Regions from separate parts of the Anaerotignum lactatifermentans genome, predicted to be linked through region 1. Evidence: a T-box and tRNA genes for the amino acid it is inferred to sense, from the RefSeq annotation. Region 1 holds a T-box; the other holds one or more tRNA genes.
What was found. The T-box of region 1 lies ahead of tyrS (tyrosine--tRNA ligase). A T-box ahead of a tRNA ligase gene usually reads a tRNA of that ligase, here a tRNA-Tyr.
Positions count from the first base shown of each region.

Region 2: it encodes a tRNA-Tyr, which carries the amino acid that the T-box ahead of tyrS (tyrosine--tRNA ligase) is inferred to sense. The anticodon was not compared.

Region 1 covers NZ_JADCKK010000023.1:29,055-39,929, forward strand. Annotated here, with positions in the region: gene INF29_RS07615 (YjdF family protein) at 10-432, shown strand; gene ispF (2-C-methyl-D-erythritol 2,4-cyclodiphosphate synthase) at 448-924, shown strand; gene epsC (serine O-acetyltransferase EpsC) at 1,368-1,955, shown strand; gene cysS (cysteine--tRNA ligase) at 2,066-3,478, shown strand; gene INF29_RS07635 (Mini-ribonuclease 3) at 3,481-3,906, shown strand; gene rlmB (23S rRNA (guanosine(2251)-2'-O)-methyltransferase RlmB) at 3,985-4,842, shown strand; gene INF29_RS07645 (NYN domain-containing protein) at 4,933-5,451, shown strand; gene sigH (RNA polymerase sporulation sigma factor SigH) at 5,470-6,123, shown strand; tRNA gene INF29_RS07655 (tRNA-Thr) at 6,164-6,236, shown strand; partial or broken gene INF29_RS15225 (HAD family hydrolase) at 6,304-6,915, shown strand; gene INF29_RS15230 (ACT domain-containing protein) at 6,964-7,323, shown strand; gene tyrS (tyrosine--tRNA ligase) at 7,403-8,638, opposite strand; T-box leader at 8,711-8,932, opposite strand; gene pepT (peptidase T) at 8,955-10,184, opposite strand; tRNA gene INF29_RS07675 (tRNA-Ser) at 10,550-10,638, shown strand; tRNA gene INF29_RS07680 (tRNA-Ser) at 10,669-10,760, shown strand.
Region 2 covers NZ_JADCKK010000004.1:49,592-60,466, forward strand. Annotated here, with positions in the region: gene INF29_RS01890 (efflux RND transporter periplasmic adaptor subunit) at 1-478, shown strand, start outside; gene INF29_RS01895 (efflux RND transporter permease subunit) at 482-3,595, shown strand; gene INF29_RS01900 (patatin-like phospholipase family protein) at 3,696-4,550, shown strand; gene INF29_RS01905 (MBL fold metallo-hydrolase) at 4,547-5,266, shown strand; gene INF29_RS01910 (CatA-like O-acetyltransferase) at 5,370-6,005, opposite strand; tRNA gene INF29_RS01915 (tRNA-Met) at 6,512-6,585, opposite strand; tRNA gene INF29_RS01920 (tRNA-Tyr) at 6,599-6,679, opposite strand; tRNA gene INF29_RS01925 (tRNA-Thr) at 6,841-6,913, opposite strand; gene INF29_RS01930 (FadR/GntR family transcriptional regulator) at 7,029-7,757, opposite strand; gene INF29_RS01935 (CapA family protein) at 7,909-9,087, opposite strand; gene INF29_RS01940 (hypothetical protein) at 9,206-9,493, opposite strand; gene INF29_RS01945 (TPM domain-containing protein) at 9,694-10,521, opposite strand; gene INF29_RS01950 (hypothetical protein) at 10,518-10,875, opposite strand, start outside.

The sequences.
Region 1 (10,875 bases):
GGAATGACCATGGAAAAGGTCAAAGTGACAATGACCGTACTTTTTGAGGAGCCTTTCTGGATCGGCATTTACGAACGGGAGGACGGAGAAAGCTATCAGGCGGCAAAGATACTTTTTGGTGCGGAGCCAAAGGGATTGGAAGTGCAGGAATATCTGCTGAAACATGTGTATCGGCTTTCTTTTGGCACTGGTGAGAAAAGTCAGATCTCTGACAAGCAGACCCGTAAGAATCCGAAACGGATGCAGCGGGAAATCCGTAAGCAGACAAGAGAAAGGGGAACAGGCACCCGCGCCCAGCAAGCCATACAGGCGCAGCGGGAAGAGCGAAAAATCCAAAAGCGCATCATCCGAAAGGAAGATAAGCTGGCAGAGGAAAAAGAACGGTTTTTGCAGAAACAACAGAAGAAACGCGAAAAACATCGTGGACACTAAAAGGAGAAATGCTTCATGAGAATTGGTTCAGGATATGACGTACATAAGCTGGTGGAAAACAGAGATCTGATATTGGGCGGTGTAAACATTCCCTATGAAAAAGGATTGCTGGGACATTCTGACGCGGATGTGCTGCTTCATGCCATTATGGATGCCCTGCTGGGAGCGGCGGCACTGGGGGATATTGGGGGACATTTTCCCGATACAGACCCGGCTTATAAAGGGGCAGATAGTAAAAAATTATTATCCTGCGTTTGGGACTTGATTTCCCAAAAAGAATATTGTATAATGAATATCGACGCAACAGTAATCGCACAGCGTCCGAAGCTGAAACCTTATATTCCTGAGATGCAGAAGAATATCGCTGAGATTCTCCACATAGATATAGATCAGGTCAATGTAAAGGCAACAACAGAGGAAGGGCTGGGATTTACCGGCGCGGGAGAAGGCATTGCCGCTTCGGCTGTGTGCCTTTTAGAAAAAACGAAATAAGCCAAAAGTGATGATGGAAAAGAGTAGTCCTTTTATCACCTGCCAGAGAATAACGGCCGTGGTGAAAGGCGATGAAATTTGAGTTTCCAGGAAACTGGGGGTTTGAATGGCACCGTCTTAAGATACATGGGTGAGAGCCGTTTACAGAATGAGGAGGATGAAGTGCGTTCCTGAACTGAACAGGCGAACCATTTTTATTTTGCAGTAGCCTGATTCCGATGACAACGTTACAGTCGAGAAAGTGAGGCGGTATCTTTTTTCTGCGGAAAAACAGACCGTCTAAGTAAAGTGGAACCACGGAGTATAACAGCTTCGTCTTTACAGTGTTTGTAAAGACGGGGCTTTTTCTTTTTGGGGAAACAGAGAAGAAAAGCGCAGGAACACCTTATTTCGTGCTGTAATATCATAAAAAAGAATATCAGTATCGAGAGGAGAAACCAAACATGAATACAAGAGAACTCAAAGCAAGAATTGAAGAAATGGTTGACGTTATTAAGGAAAAAGATCCTGCCATCAGAAGCAACATCGAAGTCATTCTCTACCCCAGTTTCTGGGCAGTGATCAACCACAGAATTGCCCACAGCTTCTACAAAAAGAAACATTATTTCATTGCCAGAGCCATTTCTCAGATTTCCAGAGGTTTGACAGGCATTGAAATCCATCCCGGCGCACAGATTGGCAAACGCTTCTTCATTGACCACGGTATGGGTGTTGTCATTGGGGAAACAGCGGAAATTGGCGACAACGTTATGCTGTATCATGGTGTAACACTGGGCGGTACCGGCAAAGACAAAATCAAACGCCATCCTACCGTTGGAGATAATGTACTGATCGGCGCAGAAACCATTGTACTGGGTCCCATTACCATCGGTTCCAATACAAAAATCGGCGCAGGTTCCGTTGTGCTGGAAGATATTCCTGCTAACGTAACAGCTGTTGGCTCTCCCACAAAGATTGTAAGAAAAGACGGTATGCGCATCAAACCCACAGACCCTTCCGAATTTACAAAGGCAAAAAAACATGCAGTTTGAGAAATGAAAAAGAAAACGGAAGAATTATGGAAAATATGCTTGCAGAACCCGTTTTTGTGATATAATGTAACTTAGAAAAATATGGTTCAATAAAGGAAGGATGAACGACCATGAAAGTATATAATACACTGACAAGACAGAAAGAAGAATTCATTCCCCGCGAGGAAGGCAAAGTAAAAATGTACGTTTGCGGTCCTACCGTATATGACTATATCCATATCGGTAACGCACGCCCTTACGTTGTATTTGATACTGTAAGAAGATACCTGGAATACAAAGGTTATGACGTTACTTACGTTCAGAACTTCACAGACGTTGACGACAAGATCATCAACCGTGCAAACAAAGAAGGCAGTACAATGGAAGCAATCTCCAACCGTTACATTGAAGAAGCATTCCATGATGCTGACGGTCTGAATGTAAAACGTGCTACCGTGCACCCTCGTGTAACACAGGAAATGGACGGCATCATTGCTATGGTACAGACTTTGATCGACAAGGGTTATGCTTATGAAGACAATGGCACTGTTTACTATGATACAAAGAAATTCCCTGAATACGGCAAACTGTCCAAAAAGAATCTGGATGAACTGATCGCTGGTGCCAGCGAACGTGTAGCTATTGACGACGCTAAGAAAAACCCTACAGACTTCGTACTGTGGAAACCCAAAAAAGAAGGCGAACCCAGCTGGACTTCTCCTTGGGGCGAAGGCAGACCCGGTTGGCATATTGAATGCTCTGTTATGGCAAAACATCATCTGGGCGACACCATCGATATTCATGCCGGCGGCGAAGACCTGATCTTCCCTCACCATGAAAACGAAATCGCACAGAGTGAAGCTGCTAACGGCTGCCAGTTTGCAAAATATTGGCTGCACAACGGTTTCATTACTGTTGACAACGAAAAAATGTCCAAATCTTTGGGTAACTTCTTCACCGTTAGAGATATTGCGGCACAGTTCCCTTATGAAGTTATCCGTTTCTTCATTCTGAACGGTCATTACAGAAGCCCTATCAACTTCAGCAGAGATCTGATGCAGGCTTGCCAGAATGGTCTGGAAAGAATCAAAAACGCAAGAAAAGAACTGGATTTCTATATCAAAAACAGCGCTGACACAAAAATGACAGCAGAAGAAACTGCACAGGCAGCAGAACTGGAAAAATACAAAGAACAGTTCGAAGCAGCTATGGACGACGACTTTAACACAGCTGATGCTATTTCCGTTATCTATGAACTGGTTCGTTTCAGCAATATCGCTGTAAAAGCTGGCGTTTCCAAAGAATACGCAGAAAAGATTCAGGATATGCTGGATCATCTGTGCGGCGTACTGGGTGTAGCAGAACTGAAAGAAGACGCTGTATCTGATGAAGAAACAGCAAAAATCGAAGAACTCATTGCAAAGAGAGCAGAAGCGAAGAAAGCAAAAGACTTTGCAACAGCAGACGCTATCCGTGACGAACTGGCAGCTATGGGCATCACCATCAAAGATACCCGTCAGGGCGTACAGTGGTTCAGAGGTTAATTATGAACTTACAGGCATTGGACTTAATGCTGGGTCAGAAGGGGACAGTCAATCCAAAGGAGCTGTCCCCTTTGGCGCTGGCTTATATAGGGGATGCGGTTTATGAAATGCTGGTGCGCACCACTGTTTTGACAGGAGGGAATGCGCCGGTGAACCGTTTGCATAAAACCGCCAGAGATATGGTCAATGCAAAAGCACAGGCGGAATTTTATTTCCGTGTGGCTGAGGAATTGACAGAGGAGGAAACGGCTGTGTTCCGCAGAGGACGCAACGCGAAGTCCTATACCACACCGAAGAACGCCGATTTGATGGACTACCGCCATGCAACGGGGGTAGAAGCGGTATTCGGTTATTTGTATTTGGATGGAAAAATGGAAAGAGTCATTGACTTATTCCGTCTGGGTATGGCAGAATTGATAGAGAAATAAAAATAGAAGCCGATGCACTGATTTTGCACATCGGCTTTTTGCTGTGTTGGAAAAAAGAGAAAAACAGGAGGTTATTCCGTGGAAAAAAGACGAAATGAACGGGAATGGAAAGAAAAAAGACCCAGCGGCAGAAACGGTGAAGAACGCAAGGGTCGCAAGCCTTTCCATACTGCCAGAGAAGAACGGGAAATGGACAGAGAAATCAATGAAAACCAGCTGGAAGGCAGAAATGCCATTCTGGAAGTCCTCAGAAGCGGCAGAGATATTGAAAAAATCATGGTGGCAAAAGGCAATGTGGAAGGTACTATTAAACGAATCATTGCTATGGCTGTAGAAAAAGGCGTTGTTATTCAGGAAGTGAGCCGTCAGAAACTGGACGAAATTTCCCAGACAAAAAATCATCAGGGCGTTATTGCGCTGGTTTCTGCTCATGACTATGTGGAAGTAGAAGATATTCTGGCTGCGGCAAAAGAAAAAGGGGAAGATCCTTTTGTGCTGCTGTTGGATGGTATCACTGACCCTCACAATCTGGGCGCTATTTTGCGTACAGCAGAATGTGCCGGTGTCCATGGGGTTATCATTCCCAAACGTCGTTCCGTTGGTCTGAACGCAACAGTTGGGAAAACATCTGCCGGTGCCATTGAATATATGCCTGTGGCAAGAGTGACAAATATTGTGCAGACCATGGAATATCTGAAAAAAGAAGGTCTGTGGATTGCCTGCGCTGATATGAAAGGTCTGGATCATTTCGACACAAACATGAAAGGCCCTCTGGCATTGGTTATTGGCAGCGAAGGCGATGGTGTCAGCCGTCTGGTGAAAGAAAAATGTGACTTTACAGCATCTATTCCCATGTATGGGAAAATTTCTTCTTTGAATGCTTCTGTAGCGGCTGCACTGCTCATGTATGAAGTGGTAAGACAGAGAAGATTTTAAGATTTGACGGATTTTGCGGAAAAGAAGAATCTTTTGCAATTTCTATGGTTATATGATATGATGATACGATGAGAAGGGAGGGGATTGCCGTTGCAGGAGGATTTTTTGCTGGTGGACGGCTATAACATCATCCACGCATGGGACGAGCTGCGGGAATTGATGGAAGATGTCAGTCTGGAAAGTGCAAGGGTAAAGCTCATTGATACCCTTTCCAATTATAAAGGTGTACAGAAAGCGACCATTATCGTCGTTTTTGACGCATATCTGGTCAAGGGCAATCCTGGCTCTGTATCGAAGTATCATAATATTTATGTGGTCTATACAAAAGAAGCGGAAACGGCGGATCATTACATTGAACGAGTGGTAACATCCATGCCGAAGCATTATCGGGTGCGGGTGGCAACCACCGACGGACTGGAACAGATTATCATTTCCGGTCAAGGGGCTGTGCGCATGAGTGCCAAGGAACTGCATAATCAGGTGCATCAGGCGGAAACAGAACTGCGCCGACAGTACATTGAAAACAGACCGCCCAAAAACAATATGCTCGCCGATAATCTGGATGAGGAAGCGCTCAATTGGCTGGAGAATTTACGGCGGCAGAAATAAGGAGAACAGAGGATTTATATGATAAGTGAAAGAACAGAACAAACTGCAAACACCCAACAGGATGAACTGCTGGTGCGTCAGGCACAGAGCGGGGATAATGAGGCGGAAGCACGCCTGTTGGACAAATATAAACCCTTGGTGAAGGCAAAGTCCCGGGCTTATTTTCTCATTGGCGCGGATACAGAGGACATCATACAGGAGGGCATGATCGGACTGTATAAAGCCATTCGGGATTATGATAAGGAAAAGAATGCTTCTTTCCGTAGTTTTGCGGAACTGTGCATCAATCGTCAGATGATCACAGCCATTAAGGCGGCAACCAGACAGAAGCATCAGCCACTGAATTCGTATATCTCATTGAATAAGCCTGTGTTTGAGGAGGATTCCGAAGAAACCTATTTGGATCTGCTTCAGGAAGGGGAACTTCTGAACCCGGAAGCCCTGCTCATTGGACAGGAAAACAAAAACTTTCTGGAAAACCAGATGGAGAAGAATCTCAGCAGTTTCGAAAGCCGCGTACTGACATTATATTTGCAGGGCAGAAGCTATTTTGAGATTGCCAACATGCTGGATAAACCGGAAAAATCCATTGACAATGCCCTTCAGCGGGTGAAGAAAAAACTGGAAAAATTTGTTTTAAAAAAAAATCTTGACGGAATAGAATCTGTGTGATAGTATATAAAAGCTGACGGAAGAAATCTATTCTTCCTATGCTACTGTGGCTCAGTAGGTAGAGCGTCGCCTTGGTAAGGCGGAGGTCACGGGTTCAAGTCCCGTCAGTAGCTTTTCGCCCTCGCAAACGCGGGGGCTTTTTTGTTGCAAAAATCTTTGAAAGGGAGAAGGCGAATGAAGATGAAATATCAGGCAGTGATTTTTGATCTGGACGGCACACTGTTGGATACACTGGATGATCTGACAGACAGCATGAACGAGATTTTACGCAGATATGGAAGAAAAGAACGGACAAGAGAGGAAGCGGCAGCCTTTTTGGGGAACGGCAGTGCTGTGTATCTGAAATTAGCGGCAGGAGAACCGCTGGAAGATTTTGAAACTTGTCTGGAAGAATATAAGGCATATTATAAGGAACATATGGAAATCAAAACAAAGCCTTTTGACGGCGTTTTGCAGCTGCTGCGGGATTTACGTCAGGCTGGTGTGAAAACGGCAGTGGTATCTAATAAATTTGACGGGGCTGTCAAAGGTTTATGCAGCAAATACTTTGGGGATGCTGTTGATCTGGCAGTAGGGGAAGGCAATGGTCTGCGTCCCAAACCGGCAGGAGACATGGTAGAAGCGGCAGCAGAAAAGCTGGAGGTATCTTTGAAGGATTGTCTGTATGTGGGGGATACAGAGGTGGATTTGGCTACGGCAAAGGCAGCTGGCATGGATTGTGTCAGCGTTACATGGGGATTCCGCACAGAGGAGCAGCTGAAAAATGCAGGGGCAACTTATTTGGTTGACAGTGTGGGGGAATTGGAGCAGTATTTGTTGACAGAAAAAATTGCAGAACGGCTGGAAGTGCTGCCATATGCATTTTCTGTATGCTGTGTCAGTGATGAGACAAAGGTGGATTGGACACAGCCTTTTTGTTTTGCAGCAAAGACAGACAGGGAATTTTCTCTGGTGTGTCTGACAGAGCATGTGCCGGAAGAAACGCTGGAAAGAGAAGATGGTTGGAGAGCGTTCCGCGTTGCAGGGACGTTGGAATTTTCGTTGATTGGCATATTATCTCGGATTTCTGGTGTGCTGGCTGAGGCTGGTGTGGGAATTTTTGCGGTGTCTACATATCAGACGGATTATATTCTTTTGAAAGAAAATCAATTGGAAAAAGGATTGGATGCCCTGCGAAAAGCAGGTTATATGATTGATTAAAAACAAAAACGTCGGAAAATGTTTCTATGAAAGAAACATTTCCGACGTTTTTGCATTATTGGAATGGAAGTATGAACGTTTATTTCAAAACAACATTGTGGAATGTTTTTTTGCCTTTCTGTACCAGCAGTTTGCCGTCTGTGAACAAATCTGCAGTTACTTTGAAGTCAACGTCTGTGACAGGTTTTTCAGCTACTTTTACACCGCCCTGCTGTACTGCACGTCTGCCTTCGGAACGGGAAGGAACAACGCCGATGGTCGTCAGCAGTGTCAGGATATCCATGCCTTCTGCAAAGTCAGCAGCGGGCAGTTCTGTAGTAGGTGCGGAACCAGCAGCGGAACCTTTGCCGAACAGAGCTCTTGCAGCTTCCTGTGCTTTTGTTGCTTCTTCTTCACCGTGAACGATCTTAGTCAGTTCGAATGCCAGAACTTCTTTTGCTTTGTTGATTTCGCTGCCTTCCAGTGCGCCCAGACGACGTACTTCATCCATAGGCAGGAATGTCAGCAGAGCCAGACATTTTTCAACGTCTTTATCGCCCACGTTTCTCCAGTACTGGTAGAATTCGTAAGGAGATGTTTTTTCAGGATCAAGCCATACAGCACCGCTGACGGTTTTGCCCATTTTTACACCTTCACTGTTTGTCAGGAGTTTGAATGTCATACCGTAAGCAGGTTTGCCTGTTTTACGACGGATCAGTTCTACGCCGGCAATGATGTTGGACCACTGGTCATTGCCACCCATCTGCAGTACGCAGTCGTATCTTCTGTTCAGTTCGTAGAAGTCGTAGCCCTGCATGATCATGTAGTTGAATTCCAGGAAGGACAGACCAGCTTCTTTTTCCATACGGATTTTGAAGCAGTCCGCAGCCAGCATACGGTTTACGGAGAAGTGTACGCCAACGTCACGAAGGAATTCAATGTAATTCAGGTTTCTCAGCCAGTCTGCGTTGTTTGCAATGATGGCGCCGCCGTTTTCTTCGTCAAATTTGATGAAGTGAGACAGCTGTTTTTTGATGCAGGCAACGTTATGGTCGATGGTTTCTACGGTCATCATTTTACGCATGTCAGCTTTGCCGGAGGGGTCACCGATCATACCTGTGCCGCCGCCCATCAGACAGATAGGACGGTTGCCGCAGCGCTGCATGTGTGCCATTGCCATAACGGTCAGAAAGTGACCTACATGAAGGCTGTCTGCAGTAGGGTCGATACCGATATAAAATGTCACGCCGCCTTTTTCAAACAATTCTTTGATTTCATCTTCGTGTGTCAGCTGTTCAATAAAACCTCTTTCTTTCAGAACTTCGTAAGCATTCATGAGAAAACACCCTTTCTTTATTGGTTTGTATTTCAGCGAAGGCTTTCTGCAAATAAAAAAGGGTTCTGTCGCCAAAAGGACGAGAGAACCCGTGGTACCACCTTAATTCATGTTTATCATAACGAAAAGACAAACATCTTTCGGTCTAGGTAACGGCAGACAACCGTTGTGCCATTTCCTGCACAAAGCTCATGAGGCGTAATTTACAAATACTGTGCTGCAATCCTTTCACCAACCGGACTGCTCTCTGCGGCTGTAACCAGCTTTGCCCATATACTCAATCATCGCTGTTTTGCTTATTTATGAGCCTATCCTATCACAACTTTTTTTGAAAGTCAACCCCACAACTCAATTCTGCAATTTTTACAATCATTTCCACTGCTTTTTCCATAGAAGAAACGGGAATGTATTCATAAGGTCCATGGAAATTATGACCGCCGGCAAAGAGATTGGGGCAGGGAAGTCCCATAAAGGACAGGCGTGCACCATCAGTACCGCCGCGGATGGGCTGCACAATGGGTGTGATGCCGCAGGCTTCCATGGCCTGTTTTGCCAGATCTACGATTTCCATGCAGTCAGCAATTTTAGATGCCATATTATAGTACTGATCTTTCAGTTCCAGTGTGATGGCATTGGGATACTGGATGTTTTTCCGTTCCACAATGAGCTGGATGAGATTTTTTCTGTGGGCAAAAGTTTCTGAATTAAAATCACGAATGATATAAGTCAGCGTGGCTTCAGATACATTGCCTTCAAAAGAGCAAAGATGGAAGAAGCCTTCATAGCCTTCTGTTTTGGAAGGAATTTCTTTTTCTGGCAGCAGAGAAGCGATTTCTGTGCCAATGAGAGCGGCATTCTGCATGATGTTCTTTGCTGTACCGGGATGAACGCTGCGGCCTTTGATATGAATGACTGCCTGTGCGGCATTGAAATTTTCATATTCCAATTCACCGATTTTGCCGCCGTCCAGAGTATAGGCAAAGTCAGCACCGAATTTTTTCACATCAAAATGGTCAGCGCCTGCGCCGATTTCTTCGTCAGGTGTAAATGCAATACGGATTTTGCCATGAGGGATTTCAGGATGGGTCATGAGATATTCCATGGCGGAGAGAATTTCTGCGATGCCGGCCTTATCATCGGCTCCCAGAAGGGTTGTGCCGTCAGTGGTGATCAGCGTATCTCCGATATAATTCTTCAAATCTGGAAATTCATCAGGAGAAAGGGAGATGCCATTGAGCTGAATGGTTTCACCATCATAGTGATGAACGATATGAGGCATGATGCCATCGCCTTTGGCATCAGGACTGGTATCCATATGGGCAATAAAGCCAATGGTAGGAGCGTTGGGATCTGTTGCAGGCAGGGTAGCCATGACATAGCCGTGACGATCCATTACAGCATCAGCTAACCCAATCGCTTGGCATTCTTTGACGAGAAAATCTCCAAAGACAAGCTGCTGTTTTGTACTGGGAATGGCAGAAGAATTTTCATCAGAGGTTGTGGGCTGCTTGATATATGTTAAAAAACGTTCACTAACTGATTTCATAATTATAGAAGAACTCCTTTCTGTGTTTCGGAAATGTTTCGACAGTGTAAAGAAACTGTAAAACCATTTCTTATATTGTACCATTCTTAAGCAAGAAAAACCACAAGGTATGAAAAAGTTTGCGGAAAGCAGAGAAAATACGGGATTTTCAAGGAATGTTAAAATAATATGAAAAAAATGAAAAAAATTTCAAAAAAGGTGTTGACAGGAAAGTTATTTTGGGATATACTAACACCACTGCTTCGGAAAACACGAAACAGCAAAAAGAAAAATAAAAAACTTCAAAAAAAGTGTTGACAAACAAAACACAACGAAGTATAATAACAAAGGTTTCGCTGCTCAAGAAAAGCAAACTAAATCAGTATGGAGAGGTGTCCGAGTGGTTTAAGGAGCTGGTCTTGAAAACCAGTGACTCCGAGAGGGGCCGTGGGTTCGAATCCCACTCTCTCCGCCAATTAAATATTTTTTTCATCAGAGAGCACATGGAGAAGTACCCAAGTGGTTGAAGGGGTTCGCCTGGAAAGCGGATAGGTCGTTAATAGCGGCGCGAGGGTTCAAATCCCTCCTTCTCCGCCATTTTTATCAAATTCGAAGTTGAAAAACTTCGAAAAAAGATAAAAAAATACTTGACAAGCCTAAAACGATGTGATAAAATATCACTCGCCGCTGAAAAAGCGAGGCAAACAAGACT
Region 2 (10,875 bases), on a different contig from region 1:
TGAAATCGCCATTGGGGACACCGTCAACGTACTGCTGACAGCTGTTTCTCCCGATCCTTTGCAGGGCAAGGTATCCACCATCAGCCCTTCCGCCAGTCAGGCAGGTACATACACCGTAAAAATCACACTGGACAACAGCCGCGGTCTTTTGAAGCCCGGCATGCTGGCTGAAGTGCGCTTCATCACCGATTCTTCCAGCAACACCATGATTCTGCCCAGAGATGCAGTCATCACAAAAGACGGTGAAGTATATGTTTATGTAGTAGAAAACAACATCGCCAAGAAAGTCCCTGTGGAAACAGGCATCGAAAGCGGTGAAAACATCGAAATCATCAGCGGTCTGACCACCGATATGCAGGTAGTTGTCAAAGGTCAGACTTATATCACCGATGGTGAGGAAGTCAATGTTTCCAACCCTGAGGAAGACGTCCTGCGGGTGCCCGTGGAAGGGGCACAGGTGCAGAGTGAGGGGGAATAAGCCATGTTTTCCAGACTTGCTATCCGCCGGCGCGTTACCACAATGATGATCACCATGATGGTTTTTCTGGCAGGTATCGTATCCTACATGAATCTGGATATGGACCTGATGCCGGAAATTGATATCCCCATCGTGGTTGTCAGCACCACTTATGTGGGCGCAGGGCCCGAAGAAATCGAAAATCTGGTAACGAAGCCTTTGGAGGAATCCCTCAGCACCGTTTCCAACGTAGAAAACATCACCTCCGTTTCGTCGGCGAATATGTCCATGGTCATGGTACAGTTTGTAGACGGCACGGATATCGACATCGCTTCCATGGACCTGCGTGACATCATCGACCGCACAAAGTCCACACTGCCTGACGATGCCAATGAACCAAACATCATCAAAATGGATATGAACGCCATCCCCATTTACATGGGCGCAACGGCGGAAAATATGGATTTGACAGCCCTCAACGAAATGCTGGAGGATAACGTGGTGAACCGCCTGGAACGTATCGAAGGGGTAGCCTCCGTTGACCTGACCGGCGGTGTGGAACGTGAGGTCCGCATCACCGTTGACCCGGATAAACTGGCTGGTTACGGTCTGACCACATCCCAGCTTTCTCAGGTGCTTTCCGCAGAAAACATGAACCTGCCCTCCGGTTCCCTTTCTCAGGGCTCCACCAATGTACAGGTGCGTACCATGGGGGAATTTGAGGACATTGAGGACATCAAAAATCTGCCTGTGACCACACCCGGCGGCGCTCTCATCCACCTCAGCGACGTTGCCCATGTGGAAGAAACAGAAGTTGACCGCAGCTCCCTGAGTATCATCGACGGCAATTACGGCATCATGATTTCTGTTAACAAACAGTCCACTGCCAATCTGGTGGAAGTCAGCGACAAGCTGAACGCAGAAATGGCGAAGATCAACGCCGATTACCCCGAACTGAAGCTGGTTATGCTGACTGATACAGCAGAATACATTCAGCTTTCCATCTCCAACGTAACAGAAACAGCGCTCCTCAGTGCCATCATCGCCTTCTTCGTGCTGCTGGTGTTCCTGAAAAGCCCTGTCACATCCGGTATCATCGCCATGTCCATCCCTACATCCATCATGGCGTCCTTTGCCCTCATGTATCTGTCGGGCATGAGCCTGAACGTTATTTCCATGGGTGGTCTGGCCATCGGTATCGGTATGCTGGTAGATAACTCCGTCGTTGTACTGGACAGCATTTATCAATATTACGAGCGGGGCTATGACCCCAAAGAAGCGGCGGAAACCGGCGCAAAAGAAGTTACCATGGCGGTAACGGCATCTACCCTGACAACGGTTGCGGTATTTTTGCCCATCGCCTTCGTTTCCGGCTCCGTAGGTCAGCTCATGAAGAGCTTGTCCTTCACCATTTGTTACTCCCTGATCTCCTCTCTGGTGGTTTCCATCACCTTTGTGCCTATGGCATGCGCCCTGTTCCTGCGCAAGGAGCATCACAAGAAAGAAAAGAAATCCAAATTCCGTCTGTCCTATGCATGGGATGCTTTCTTTGACCGCCTTACTAACGGTTATGAAAAACTCATCAAGGCAGCCCTTCACCACCCCGTCCGCACCATTGCTGTGGTGCTCATCACATTCATTGCCAGCCTGTTCACCATTCCCATTACAGGTATGGACTTCATGGATGAAACCGACGAAGGTGTGGCAAACATCACCGTAGAACTGCCAAACGGCACAGATTTGGATAATACAGAAGAAGTGGTATGGGAAGTGCTCTACCGCCTGCAGGAAATCCCCGAAGCAGAGCTGGTATATGCTTCCGTAGGGGGCGGCATGCTCTCCTCCGGCACATCTTCTGCTTCCGTTACCATGAACTTGGTGGACAAAGCAGAACGTACCCGCTCCACCTCTGAAGTCTGTGACGAGGTACAGGATATGATGACAGACATTCCTGGCGCGGAAATCACTGCTTCTGCCTCCAGCTCTGCCATGGGCAGCTTTGGCGGCGCAGATATTTCCTTCAATGTATACGGCTATGATTCCCAGACATTGATGGCAGTGGAAGACGATCTAGTGGAACTTTTGAGCAGCACACCGGGTCTGACCGATGTGGAAGGCTCCACCGGTGAAACCGTGCCTGAAGCCAAAGTGGTCATCGACCGCAGCAAGGCTTCCCTTTACGGCATCACCACCGCTTCCATCGCGTCTTCTCTGAACACAGCCATTTCCGGCTCCACCGCTACCCAGTACAAAGTAGACGGTACAGAGATCGACGTTGTCATCCGTTATGACACAGATAAACTGAATTTCCTGACAGATCTGAATAATCTGACTGTCACATCCGCATATGGCGGCGAAATCCCCCTTTCCAGCATCGCAACGGTGGAAATGGGCGAAAGCGCAACTGCCATCAACCGTGAAAATCAGAAAAACTATATCACCATCAGTGCTTCTGCTGACGGCATGAGCGGCGGCGAAGCCCAGAAGCTGGTAGATCAGATTTTGGCAGGCTATACTTTCCCGGACGGCTGCACTTACGGCTATTCCGGCACACTGGAAATGATGAACGATGCCTTCAGCTCTCTGTTGACAGCCCTTGTGGTTGCGGTACTGCTGGTTTATATGATCATGGCATCCCAGTTTGAAAGCATCCGCTACCCTATGATCATCATGGTTTCCATGCCTCTGGCATTTACCGGTGCCATCCTGGGTCTGTTCATCACCGGCAACACCATCACCATGACATCTATGATGGGCTTTATCATGCTGGCAGGTATGGTTGTAAACAACGGTATCGTCCTCATCGACTATACCAATCAGCTTATGGACAGAGGCATGCGGTGCTATGACGCCCTCACCACAGCAGGTCCCCGTCGTCTGCGCCCTATCCTCATGACCACACTGACCACCATCCTTGGTATGCTCCCTCTGGTATTCTCCCAGCAGGAAGGCAGCGAAATGATGCGTACTATGGCTATCAGCGTTATTTTTGGTCTGACACTGTCCTCTCTGGTGACACTGGTATTCATCCCTGTGCTCTACGCATGGATGAACAGCCGCAGAGAACGTCGTCTGGAGAAAAAAGCGGCAAAACGGGCAGCAAAAGAAGCAAAAACTACAGAAAGTATACAAGGGTAATATTAAAGTAATATTAAGAATTTGTGACAACCGCCGCTCAGGTCTTGCCTGGCGGCGGTTTTTGTGGTTATATTGTTTGGAGAAAAGGAGGTTTCCAATTATGGAAAAGATCGGACTGGTTTTGGAAGGCGGCGCTTCCCGTGGGGTATTCACGGCAGGGGTGCTGGATTACTGGATGGAACAGGGCATCACCTTTCCTTATGTGGTGGGAGTTTCCGCAGGCGCATGCAATGCGGCGGATCTGGTATCGAAACAGATTGGGCGTACCCGAAACACCATGATTCACAAAGACAAGAAATATGAATATATGGGGCTGCGGACATTTTTCAAAACCCGTCAGCTCATGGATATGGATTTGATCTTCCGTACATTCCCGGAAGAATACTTCCCCTTTGACTACGACACTTATTTTGCGTCAGAAACAGAGGTGGAATACGGCTGCACAGACTGCCGCACAGGCAGACCTGTATTTTTATCCGAAAAACAGGATAAAGACCGTCTTATGGACATCCTGCGGGCATCCTGCGCCATGCCGGGGGCAGTGCGTCCCGTTCTGGTGGACGGCAAACCTTATGTGGATGGAGGGCTTTCTGACTCCATTCCCGTGAAACGTGCTTTTGAAATGGGATGTGACAAAGTGGTTGTCATTCAGACCAGAGGGAGAAACTTCCGCATGAAGCCTTCCCGTTCCACAAAACTCATTGCAAGGGCATATGGCAAATATCCTGCCATTGGCGAAGACCTGCGCCGCCGTCCCGTGCGCTACAACAAAAATCTGGCATATATCCGTCGGATGGAAAAAGCGGGCAATGTGCTGGCCATCCGCCCCTGCATGCCGGAAGTGGGTCGCATGGAAAAAGATTATAAGAAACTGATGACGTTCTATCGTCATGGTTATATACTTGCACAGGAGCAATTTGCTCAATTACAAGCATTTATGGGAGGAAAGAGATGAAATTACACCAACTGACGAACCGTATCTGGTATACGGAACATGACAGCACCACAGACAGGCCCACACTGGGCTATATCATGGGGGACAGACGCTCTGTGATGCTGGATGCCGGAAACAGCGGCGCACATGGGGAACTGTTTCTGGAGGCTGTCCGCAGAGCCGGGCTGCCCAGACCAGAATTGGTCTGCATTTCCCATTCTCATTGGGATCACACCTTTGGTATGGCATCTTTGGGGCTGCCTGCCATCGCTTCCGAAAAGACCAATGCCCTGCTGCTGCAGATGGCTTGCTGGGGATGGTCAGAAAGAGAAATGGCAAAACGGCTGGAAACAGGAGAGGAATCCGCCTTTTGCGATACCCATATTCGACTGGAATACCCTGATCTGAGCCGCATTCAGGTGCGGGGCGCAGATATTATGTTTCAGGACAGACTGACACTGGAATTGGGGAATTGTCCCCTGGAATTATGGGAAGGGGTTTCCCCTCACGCCGATGACTGCACATTGATGCTGGCTGACGGCGTATTATTTCTGGGAGATGCTTATTGTTCCGTACCCGTTGGCGATGATTGGGTCTATGATAAAGACCTGCTGGAAAAACATATCCGCATGTTGGAGGAAACAGACTTCCGTCTTTGCCTGAAAGGTCACCATGCACCCCAGACAAAAGAGGAATTGCTGGCAGAATTGAAAGCGGAATTGGAAAAAATCAAATAATAGAAGTAAAACCCCCTTCGTGGAAACGAAGGGGGTTTGTTTTTGAAAAATCATAATTTGTGCCAGTTTAAGGGCGGGTTGACTCTGAAACGAAACAAGCCACTTAATCCAAAGAATCTATCAATTCCTGTACTTCATTAAAAAATCTTGATAGGTGGAAGCCATCGGCAACGGCATGGTGAATGTTCATGGTCAGCGGCATGATGAGTTTGCCGTCCTTTTGCTCATATTTGCCCCAAGTGACCACAGGCGCAAGGAATTTCCCCTCATCAAACACATGCACATCAAAATGGGCATATTTTACCCATGGCAGACAGGATACATCAAAGAAATTTGCTGGCTGATTTGCTAAAATGGCGCGCTGATTTTTGTATCGCTCTCTATCGGCTTCCATTCTGCCGTAAAATTCCCAAAGGTCCTCTGCATACTCCGTGACCATTTTGGTGAAATTTTCGTCATCCGTATGAAAATCCGTATAAGAAGGGGATACAAAATCCCATTTGATGAGATTGCCGTCTGCATCCCAACTGTATTTGAATTCATCATGGGCGTTAACAACTTTTGACACAACCCACACCATCAAAGGATAAAAATCCATATGGTGCTTTTTGGAATATGCTTTTAAGTTAGTCACATCCATATCCACCGTCAAACTCATGACGATTCGCATTTTATCGATATAAAATTGAAACAGATCACCTCTGCTCCATTCCTTTAAGTTCATCCGTGTATAATTCATAATCGTTCTCCCAATTGTCATTGATTGCTTGCTTTATTCAAGGAAATTATACCATAAGCTTATGAACAATTCCAGAAACGAGCCATCCCCGGCAGCGGTGGCAGCCCAAGCCCCGCAAGCCCGTCGGTCGCAGCCCTGAAACAAAAAAACACCATGCTTTCAGGGGCTGCTTCATAAGAAAACAAAAATAGTCCAAATTTTAAAAAGCAACGGATGTTTTCTTCTGAAGCCAGCCGTCGCAGTTCCCCTTAAGAAACGAAAAGCAAAAATGATGTTTTCTTAAGGGGAACCTGCTTGGCATGATGTTCTTTGAATTGCGGAGACAGGGTCAAGCACTTTGCTCCGCAAAGCCGCCTTCGGCGTCCCCATTTTCTTTGGGGTGCAGGGATTTGAATGACACCCCATGGGCAAGCCCACGGGGACCCCAATTTTCCAGCTTCAGCATGAGACATCTTCACACAACAAAAAAACACCACACACTTTCGTGTATGGTGCTTTTTGTTGAATTGCGGAGACAGGATTTGAACCTGCGACCTCCGGGTTATGAGCCCGACGAGCTACCGGACTGCTCTACTCCGCGGCAGTATAAAAAATGGGCGGAGAAGGATTCGAACCTTCGAAGCTATCGCAACAGATTTACAGTCTGCCCCCTTTGGCCACTCGGGAATCCACCCATATAATGGAATCATTTTCCGTTTATGAATTTCCGACCTGACATTGCCTGCAATGTCACGAGGAAATGAATGGAAAATGATGAAATGGTTTTTCCTTTCCTTCGGAAAGTAAAAAATAAACCTTATTTCTCACCTATTTCCGTTTCCAGAAATAAGAAAAAAGCCGATGATCGGACTCGAACCGATAACCTGCTGATTACAAGTCAGCTGCTCTGCCAATTGAGCCACATCGGCATGTGTTTTGCACTCGAACCGAATGCAAGAATAATATTATCATAACTCTTTTCATTCGTCAAGCACTTTTTTAAAAAAACCGGCAGAAATTTTTTCCTGCCGGCAAAGTTCTCTATCAACCGTATTTTACTGTCAGATTTACATAGGAAATATGTTCCCGCATAGCGGAATATGCTGTCTGATAATCGCCGTTTTTGATGGCTTCCAGAATTTTCCCATGCAGTTCGATGGTCACGTCAATCACTCTGGGATTCTGTGTCAAAGACTCCCGCATGGCAAGGCGGATGCCTTTTTCAAAAGATTCCTTCGCCGCGATCATGGTACTGATCAGCAGTTTATTATGTGTTGCCGCAGAAACCTGCATATGGAACATAGAGTCATAATCTACGAACAGGTTCACATCATTGCGGTAAGCAATCATTTTCTCATAGCAATGGGTCAGCTGTGCAATATCCTCTGCTGTGGCACGTTTTGCCGCGTAACTTGCTGTTTCCCCTTCCAGCATATACCTAAATTCCAACAAATCATTCAGGTCGGAATTTTCCACCGTGATGCTAAAAGGCGCAATGTTGACGATATTATCGATTTCATTGACGAATGTACCTGCCTTTGAGCGGCGGATAAAGCCGAAAACTGCCAGTGCTGTATAGGCTTCCCGCAAAGTGCTTCTGCCCACCCCCAGCATCTCGCTGACAATGTTTTCATTTGGCATCATATAGCCCGCAGGGAGCTTTCCTTCTATAATCAATTCTTTTAATCTTTGGAACAGTGTCTGTGAAATATTGTGTTTTCCCAGGTCTTTTTTCAGGTATTCCGCCTGTTCCATCAAATAATCACGCCCCATGCCGCTTCCTCCTTACATTTTCTGTATTTTTATTCATTTTCTCTTTTGTACGTTCCATATTATTTTAGCACCGCTGTCAACTTCCCGCAAGTCTTTCCGCGGACTTTCCCGAAACTTTATACCATTTTCACAAGGGAAACTGCATTTTTAATTAATCTATTTCCTTGGGAAACACATATTCGTCCTGAATCTGTTCCAGAGGGATATTTTTGTCCAAAAGGAAGCAGGCTGTTTCCTCATGAATTTCCTTCAGGCGTTCATAATCCTTTGGGCGCACCACCTGATACCGTTCTTCTTCCGGCAGTGTGAGCATCTCATAAACACTGCGCACAACGAAATGATTCTGGTCATTGGCATTGCGGAACTGGGTCCAAATGGGCACAAAAGAAACTTCCTTCACTTCCGCCGGATTGTCCGCCACCTGTTCCACAGTCAGATGGAGCACAATGGAAGCGTTTCTGGGAGGTGTTGTCTGAGAGGAAATGAAATTCCCCAGAGAATAAATGATGAAGCCGTCATGGACGCCGTCGCCATGGTCCACCTGACGGTATTCCATCCGCTGGAGCACATGGGGATGGCTTGCCAGCACAATATCTGCGCCGGCTGCAAACATACTGTCTGCCCATTCCACGAAAATATCATTGGGCACTGTTTCGTACTCATTGCCCATATGAGGCAGCACCACCACAACGTCCGCCAATTCCTGGGCTTTTGTGATGTCAGCCATAAGGGCATCGTCAATGTGGTTCACCAGATAATCTTCCGGCACAGGAATCCCATTGGTGCCGTAGGTAGCCGATACAAAGGCAAATGTGATGCCATTGACTTCCTTGGTATAAATGGTATCTCTTGCCTCCTGAGAAGCGTAGGTGCCCACATGGTCGATATCATAGGCATCCAGCTGGGCAATGGTGCGTTTCAGGCCCGCTTCTCCCGTATCCATGCTGTGGTTATTGGCAGTGGTCAGCAGATTGAATCCCGCGTCTTTCACCGCATCCAGAAAGCTGTCCGGCGTATTAAAGCAAGGGAAAGAAGCGTATTCTTTGTCCGGTCCCCCGAAGGTCAATTCCAGATTGCCGATAACGAAGTCATAGCCCTCGAAGTACCGCTTCACATCCTGAAAATTATGCATGAAGTCATAAGTTCCCGTTGCCGGGTCATAGGCTTCCTCGTACTGGTAATCATGAACCATGATATCCCCCACAACCGCCATGGTGACTTCCTTCACCACAGGCTCCGCAGTGCCTGCCTCTGCCGTATATTCCGCCTTTGCCCCGCCGCAGCCGCAGAGCAGGAACGCCGCTGCCAGCAGCATCCACCGTTTTTTCATGACAAAACCCCCTTTACTTCGACAATTTGTATTACAGCCAGTATACTATATTTTTCGCTTTCTCACAGTATTTTTCCCACAAAAAAAGGAGCAGACAGGCTCCCTTTTTTTCTCCCCATCAATCTTTCATTTGTTCCTTGATGGTAGGCGTAATTTTGCCTTTTTTCACCTGATGTCTGGAGAAAAAATACGCCGCCAGACACAAGACCACAGGAATGAGCAAAAACAGGAACGCGCCCAAATCGTGCATATATGCCCCCACAAAAACAGAGATGATCAGCAGCACCGCAGACAGGATAAGACCTGTCCATTTTGCATTTTTTCTGGTGGCAATGACCCCTTCCATAAACACCACCAACACAAAAAGCGTAAATGTGCAGCCCAGATCATATAAAAAACCTAACATGCCTTTTCTCCTCCTGTTTCATTGGGTTTATAGCTATCATACCACCGCATTTGATTATTTTCAACAAAAAATCTGATTTTCTTTTCATTTCTTTGTTTATTTCTTACATTTTCTTCCAGTTGTCAGGCAAACAAAAAAAACTGCCGCCTTTTTATGAAAAAAGCAGCAGTTTTGTGAATTATTTTCACAACCTGTGATATTTAGAATTTTCCGCCGCCACCGCCAAAGTTATGACCGCCGCTGGAAAAGGTAGAGGAGCCGCCTCCCCAAGAATTGTTATTGTTGTCCTCATTTTTGATGATACGTTTTCTGGTGGTGTGAGTGGTCACAAAGGAATCCTGGTTCACACGGAAATTTACACCATTTTCCTTCAGATAGGCTCTGCCGTCGGTGAAGGATTTCACGTTATTATGCCCTTTGCGCATGAACACCACAGAAACCCCAGCCATAATGAGGGCAAAAATCAGAGAAATGCCCACATAAAGGACGATATTCCGGCTTTCCTGTTCTTTTTGGTATTCAGACTGGTAGGCTTCGGGGTTTGCCAGATATTTCTGATATTCCCCGCAGTAATATTCCACATCTGTCAGGAATGTGGACATGGCATCGTAATACGCCCCTTCGGAAAGGATCGGCTGCACTTCATTCCAGATTTTATCGATGTAATAATCGGTGAAAATACGGATGCCTTCGCCGGAAGTGACCATCTGGGCATCTCTGCCTCCCATGTCGATGATGAACACAATACCGTCTTTTTCCGCGCCATAACCAAAATCCCCGTCCAAAAAGAACTGTGCCGCGTATTCTCTGGCTTCCAGACCTTGGGTATCTGTGGTGGTCAAAAACAGCACATCCATCCCATAGGTTTCCCCAATGGCTTCTGCCCGGGAAGTCAGGTCTGCCGCTTCCTCTTGGGTATACAATCCCGCTTCATCGAACACATGGCCTTCCATACGACCAAAAGCTGTCAGGCTGCCCGTGAAACAAAGAATCAGGGTCAACAAACATACCAAACCTGTTTTTCTCATGCCATGACACCTCCAATCAGCCATACCAGCAGAAAGGCAACCACAAATACAATGACGAAGATCAGCAGGAACCAGGTGACACTGCGACCTGTATCACAGGGCAGTTCCCCAACAATTTTCCCTGTCTGTCCGTTCATGGCAAAGAGATATTTCTTGCCTTTAAAATTGCTTACCAGCATCCACACAGGCAGCAGCAAATATGCCTGATGGTCGGATTTATAGTTTGTGTTGCACTGTACGCTATGTACCACATCATACCGTCTGCCTTCTTCCGAAGCGCGATTTTCGATGCCTCTGGAAACACGATCTTTCATACGTTCAAAGAGGTCTTTTGGCTCATAAGTGTATTTTTCC